DNA from 2 places in the Mesorhizobium sp. B4-1-1 genome. Region 2 is predicted to be linked to the other one. Evidence: riboswitches for the same ligand, from Rfam matches in the RefSeq annotation. Region 2 holds a riboswitch; the other holds the start of a gene.

Region 1 (3,401 bases), on a different contig from region 2:
CCCAAGCTCAACAACTGCATCAAGGGCTGGCAGGCTGCGCGGCACGATTGGGTGGTCCTCGCCGATTCCAACGTGCTGATGCCGAGGGATTATGTCCAGCACCTGATGGCGGCATGGCGCCCGGATACCGGCCTCGTCTGCTCGACGCCGGTCGGCTCGCGGCCGGACAGGTTTTGGGCCGAAGTCGAATGCGCTTTCCTCAACACGCTGCAGGCGCGCTGGCAGTATGCCGGCGAGGCGCTTGGGCTCGGCTTCGCCCAAGGCAAGAGCATGCTGTGGAACAAGCCGATGCTCGATGCCAATGGCGGTATCCAGGCTTTGGCCGCCGAGATCGCCGAGGACGCAGCCGCCACCAAGCTGGTCAACAGCCTGGGCCTGCGCGTCAATCTCGTCGCTTCGCCTTTCGAGCAGCCGCTCGGCCAGCGCCGGCTCGCCGAGATATGGTCACGCCAGGCGCGCTGGGCGCGGCTGCGCCGCGTCACCTTCCCGCTGTTCTTCGCGCCGGAGATCCTGACCGGCGCCGCGATGCCGCTGCTTCTCGCGCTGATTTCGGCCGCAACGGCCGGCGTCAGCCTGCCGACCACGGCGCTCTGCGTGCTCGCGGCCGCCTATCTGCCGGAATGCCTGCTTGCCTGGGCAAAAGGCTGGTACCTGTCGCCGCGCAGCGTCACCGCGATGCTCACGCGCGACGCGATGCTTCCGGCCATCTGGGTGCGCGCCTGGTTCGGCGGCGCCGTCGAATGGCGCGGCAATGCCATGACCATCCGCACCAAGGCGATGACCGAACTGGAGGAGCTTGCCTGAAGTCCTGTGTAGCGACGGTCGCCGCTACAGGTCTTATTTGGCCGCCTTCAGCGCCTGCTCGATGTCCTCCAGCAGATCGTCGGCGTCCTCCAGGCCGACGGAGAGCCTGAGCGTGCCCGGCCCGATGCCGAGTTCGGCCCGCGCGTCGTCGCTCAGGTTCTTGTGCGTGGTCGTCGCCGGATGGGTGATCAGGCTCTTGGCGTCGCCGAGATTGTTCGAGATCAGCACGATGTCGAGCGCGTTCTGCAAGGCGAAGGCCGCCTGCTTGCCGCCCTTGACGTCGAGGCAGATCAGCGTCGAGCCACCCGACATCTGCTTCTTGACGATATCGGCCTGCGGGTGGTCGGCCCGGCCCGGATAGATGACGCGGGCGATCTCCGATCGGCCGGCGAGGAAATCCGCGATCTTGCCGGCGCTCTCGGTCTGCTGGCGCACGCGCAGCGGCAGCGTCTCCAGGCCTTTCAACAGCGTCCAGGCGTTGAAGGGCGACAGGCTGGGGCCGGTGTGGCGGAAATAGTCGTGCAGGTTCTCGTCGATCCATTTCTTGTCGGACAGGATGACGCCGCCAAGGCAACGGCCCTGGCCGTCTATGTGCTTGGTCGCCGAATAGACGACAATATGGGCGCCGAGCTGCAGCGGCTTCTGCTGCAGCGGCGTGGCGAAGACATTGTCGACGATCACGCGCGCGCCGATCGAATTGGCGAGCTTGGCAACCGCGGCGATGTCGACCACTTCCAGCGTCGGATTGGTCGGGCTTTCGAGGAAAAACAGCTTGGTGTTCGGCCTTATCGCCTTTTCCCAATTGGCGATGTCGGTGCCGTCGACCAGCGTCGCCTGGATGCCGTAGCGCGGCGCCAGCGTCTCGACCACCCAGCGACAGGAGCCGAACAGGGCGCGCGCCGCAACGATATGGTCGCCAGCCTTGGCGCTGCACAGCAACGCGGCTGAGACGGCCGCCATGCCGGAAGCGGTAGCGCGGGCATCCTCGGCGCCTTCGAGCGCGCACATGCGCTTTTCGAACATGTCGACCGTCGGGTTGGCGTAGCGCGAATAGATGAAACCGGGCTCCTCGCCCTTGAAGCGGGCTTCCGCGGCTTGCGCCGTCTCGTAGACATAGCCCTGGGTGAGGTACATCGCCTCGGATGTCTCGCCGAAGCCGGAACGCAGCGTTCCGCCATGCACGAGTGCCGTCTGAGGTTTCCAGTTGCGCTTTTTGGTGCTCATAGCCCTGCTTCCAGACACAAAAAAACCGGCCGCGAAGTCGCAACCGGTCCATATAGCCTTGCGGCTCGACGGTCCTTTAGCGACTTGTTTAACGTGGCTGCAAGCCGACCGGCCAAATCACCACGGGATAACGACCCTTTAGACCCGCGCCGCGCTTGCGTCAATTGCCGGCTTCATTAAGAGGTTTGTACCAGCAGAGCGGAGTAAGACTTTGCGGCAGACAGGCATTCTTCCCGACCAGGATATTTCCGCGCTGTTCCAGTCCGCCGCGCTGAAGTCGCCGCGCGCGCTGGACACCAACCAGATCCAGCCGGCCAGCCTTGACCTCAGGCTCGGCGACACGGCCTTCCGCGTGCGCGCCTCCTTCCTGCCCGGCCCCGATCATCGGGTAGCCGACAAGCTCGAGCGGCTGAAGTTGCATGAATTCAGCCTCGCCGAGGGCGCGGTGCTGGAGACGGGTTGCGTCTACATCGTGCCGCTGCTCGAAAGCCTGGCGCTGCCCTCGAATGTGTCCGCTTCCGCCAATCCCAAGAGCTCGACCGGGCGGCTCGACATCTTCACCCGGGTGATGACCGATCGCGGCCACGAGTTCGACAAGATCGCCGCCGGCTATCACGGGCCGCTCTATCTCGAAGTCAGCCCGCGCACCTTCCCGATCGTCGTGCGGGCCGGCTCGCGGCTGTCGCAGATCCGTTTTCGCACCGGCAACGCGGTGCTTTCGGAAAGCGAGCTGCGCGACCTTCACCGCGCCGAGATGCTGGTCGCCACCGAGCCGCCCAATATTTCAGGCGGCGGCATCGCGCTCTCCATCGACCTCGACGGCGACAAGGACGGCCTTGTCGGCTACCGCGGCAAGCACCACACCGGCCTCGTCGATGTCGACAAGCGCGCCGCGCAGGATGTCGTCGATTTCTGGGAGCCGATCTACAAGAGCGGCGCCGGCGAACTCGTGCTCGACCCCGACGAATTCTACATCCTGGTCAGCCGCGAAGCCGTGCATGTGCCGCCGCTCTATGCCGCCGAGATGACGCCTTTCGATCCGCTGGTCGGTGAGTTCCGCGTCCACTATGCCGGCTTCTTCGACCCGGGCTTCGGCCACTCCGCCGCCGGCGGCAGCGGCAGCCGGGCGGTGCTGGAAGTGCGCAGCCACGAAGTGCCGTTCATCCTCGATCACGGCCAGATCGTCGGCCGCCTCATCTACGAGCACATGCTGCAGCGGCCGCAGGCGCTTTACGGCAGCGACCTCGGCTCGAACTACCAGGCGCAGGGCCTGAAGCTCTCCAAGCATTTTCGCGCCGCGCGCTAGTCTAAGGTCTGAGCTGCTGATCTCCCCTTGGGGGAGATCACGCTCTCACAACGCCTTCACCGCCACC
Region 2 (3,401 bases):
ATTCCCATGCGCCGCCTTCGTTGGGCTGCTTCATCGTCATCTTGTGGCTGTAGAGGTAGATCGGCTTGCCGACGGCGTCCTCGGCCAGATCGACCATGCGTTCGTCGCGGGCCAGCAGGCCGTATTTGTCGTCCTCGGCCTTGGTCCACATCTTCAGCAGCGTGGTCTTGCCCTCCTTGTCGCCCTTAGACATCACGCCGCCCTTGCTCTGCTCCTCCGCGAGTTGCTTGCGGGCGTGGTCGCGAAAGTTGGCGACTTCACCGGCGCCCAGCAGGCCACGGCGAATGATGTAGCCGTCGCGCGCGTAAAGCTCGGCTTCATGTCTGGTCATCGCGAGCATCGATATTCTCCCTGGAACCCCAAAGCGTCCCGCGATGCGGCACGGGCGCCCCTGAACCTTTTTGAAGGCCTGGTTCCGATCCGTTTCCGGCCGGAAATCCCAGGCTCTTGAGGAGAATTTAGCCCCTCCGCCGCGGAACAAAATGGACAAAGGGAACGTATTTTTTGTATAAAACGCGCATGCACAAAAGAACGTCCGTAATTGAGAGTTTCCACTATGTGCCAGCCCCGGCCTGGACCCGCGCCGCGTTCAGCGTGCTGCGCGCCGGAAAAGTCGCCGCCGGACCGGATTACCGGATAGAACGCGCCGTCTATCCCGGACAGGACATCATCTACTGTCTTGCCGGCGCCGGCTATGTCGAAACGCTTGGGCAAAGGATAGACGTCGGGGCTGGTCAATTGGTCTGGATGGCGAACGAGGCTCCGCACGTCCATTCCGCCGATCCCCGGGATCCTTGGACGGTGCTTTGGTTCAGGCTGGACGGCCCGGAGCCCGCCATCCTGCGGCGCAAACTGTTCGGAGAGGGCACGCCGCGCGCCAGCTTCGCCGAGGGAACAAATCCAGTCCCGTGGTTCGAGCGCCTGTTTGCCGCGTTGCGCCGCCGCGACGCCAGCCTCGATCTGCGCCTTTCGCAACTGGTTGCCGAATTCCTGCTCCTGATCGATCGCGCGTTGGCGGGGCCGGATAGCGACGACCTGCCGAAACCGCTCACTTCCGGTATCGAAGCGATGCGCGGGGCGCTCGGTTTCGCATGGACCGCGTCGGCCCTGTCGGCCGTCACCGGGCTCGGGCCGTCGCAGACCCGGCGGATGTTTCAGCGCTATCTTCGCACCAGCCCGCATCAGTGGCTGATGCGCGAGCGGTTGATGCACGCGCAGTCGCTGCTTGTGCAGGACGACCAGCCGATCGCCGAGATTGCCGAGACATGCGGCTTTTGCGACGTCTATCATTTCGGTCGCGAATTCAGGCGATCCGTTGGCATTTCGCCTTCGGCCTGGCGGCGCAGCGAACTAGGGGTTGCGTCGAAGCGCTGAACAGATTCCGTGAAGGCGAAACTGCGACAAGACAAGGCAGGCCATGTGTTGGCTTGGCAGGAAATGGCCTGCTTGGGTGTGGTGAACCGACTGGAGCGCCGCGAGGAGGCTACCCGTTGACGAAGCGCGGCGCTGGTCCTAGAAGAACTGCCAGACTTCCGTGGTGATTTGGCCGGTCGGCTTGCAGCCACGTTAAACAACTCGCTAAAGGGCCGTTTGCAACCTGTAACCGGCTTTGCGACGGCAATGCCGGTTTTTTGTTGTCCGCTGCCGGCCGGACACCGCGTCGGGACGAGACCGATGCGGACAGGATGAGGATGGACATGGCCGCTCAGCGCGCTGCAAGGACCAAGGACGAGGCCGACCATCCGTCGAGCCCGGTGCTGCAGTTCGGCCCCGACAAGCCGCTGAAGCTCGACGCCGGCACGCTGCTGTCGCCTTTCCAGATCGCCTACCAGACCTATGGCACGCTCAACGCCGCGCGCTCCAACGCCATCCTCGTCTGCCACGCGCTGACGGGCGACCAGCACGTCGCCAATACCAATCCGGTGACCGGCAAGCCGGGCTGGTGGGAAGTGCTGATCGGCCCAGGCAAGATCATCGACACCAACCGCTTCTTCGTCATCTGCGCAAACGTCATCGGCGGCTGTCTCGGCTCGACCGGCCCGGCCTCGACCAATCCGGCGACGGGCAAGCCTTATGGGCTCGACCTGCCCATCATCACCATCCGCGACATGGTGCGCGCGCAGGCGATGCTGGTCGATCATTTCGGCATCGAAAAGCTGTTCTGCGTGCTTGGCGGCTCGATGGGCGGCATGCAGGTGCTGGAATGGGCGGCGAGCCATTCGGAGCGTGTGTTCTGCGCCCTGCCGATCGCCAGCGGCGCCCGCCATTCCTCGCAGAACATCGCCTTCCATGAAGTCGGCCGACAGGCCGTCATGGCCGATCCGGAATGGCATGGCGGCAAATATCTAGATTTAGGCAAGCGGCCGGAAAAGGGGCTCGCCGTCGCGCGCATGGCCGCTCACATCACCTACCTTTCGGAAGCAGCACTCCACCGCAAGTTCGGCCGCAATCTGCAGGACCGCGAGGCGCTCACCTTCGGCTTCGACGCCGATTTCCAGATCGAAAGCTATCTGCGCCACCAGGGCATGACCTTCGTCGACCGCTTCGACGCCAATTCCTACCTCTATCTGACCCGCGCGATGGACTATTTCGACCTTGCCGCCGATCATGGCGGGCGCCTCGCCGACGCCTTCGCCGGCACCAAGACGCGCTTTTGCCTGGTCTCCTTCACCAGCGACTGGCTGTTCCCGACCGAGGAGAGCCGATCGATCGTGCATGCCTTGAACGCGGCGGGCGCTTCCGTCTCCTTCGTCGAGATCGAGACCGATCGCGGCCACGACGCCTTCCTGCTCGACGAGCCGGAGCTGTTCGCGGCCATCAACGGCTTCATCGCGTCGGCCGCCCGCGCCAGGGGACTTAGCGCATGACCCCGGACCGAAGGTCAGCGAACGCAAAAAGTTGCGGACTTTTCGGAGCCGGATCGCGCGCCATGCAGGAGGCAAGGCCATGAGCGTCAATCGCGCCCAGCGTGTCGACCTCGAGGTCGTCACCGATCTCATTCCGGCCAATTCGCGCGTCCTCGATGTCGGCTCGGGCGACGGCGTGCTTCTGGAACTCCTGCAGGAGACCAAGCAGGTCGACGGCCGCGGGCTGGAACTGTCGCAGCGCGGCGTCAATGAATGCGTGGCGCGCGGGCTATCGGTTATCCAGGGCGACGCCGACACCGATCTGAAATTCTACGCCGACAAGGGCTTCGACTTCGTCGTGCTGTCGCAGACGCTGCAGGCGACGCGCAACCCGAAGGTCGTGCTCGACGAACTGCTTCGGATCGGCAACCGCGCCATCGTCTCCTTCCCCAATTTCGGCCACTGGCGCGTGCGCTTTTCGCTGCTGATCAAGGGCAGGATGCCGGTCACCAAGGACCTGCCCTACTCCTGGTACGACACGCCCAACATCCACTT

What was found. A riboswitch is a leader RNA that binds a small molecule or an ion and turns the genes downstream of it on or off. The one in region 2 is predicted to bind S-adenosylmethionine.
Region 1: another riboswitch for S-adenosylmethionine. It lies ahead of FJW10_RS03730 (O-succinylhomoserine sulfhydrylase); the one in region 2 lies ahead of FJW10_RS16735 (homoserine O-acetyltransferase).

Annotation. Positions count from the first base shown of each region.
Region 1 covers NZ_VFTH01000002.1:201,677-205,077, reverse strand. The annotation lists gene FJW10_RS03735 (ceramide glucosyltransferase) at 1-804, shown strand, start outside; gene FJW10_RS03730 (O-succinylhomoserine sulfhydrylase) at 838-2,028, opposite strand; SAM riboswitch at 2,085-2,162, opposite strand; gene FJW10_RS03725 (2'-deoxycytidine 5'-triphosphate deaminase) at 2,240-3,334, shown strand; gene araD1 (AraD1 family protein) at 3,380-3,401, opposite strand, start outside.
Region 2 covers NZ_VFTH01000011.1:28,420-31,820, reverse strand. The annotation lists gene FJW10_RS16745 (phytanoyl-CoA dioxygenase family protein) at 1-331, opposite strand, end outside; gene FJW10_RS16740 (AraC family transcriptional regulator) at 520-1,374, shown strand; SAM riboswitch at 1,525-1,602, shown strand; gene FJW10_RS16735 (homoserine O-acetyltransferase) at 1,698-2,867, shown strand; gene metW (methionine biosynthesis protein MetW) at 2,947-3,401, shown strand, end outside.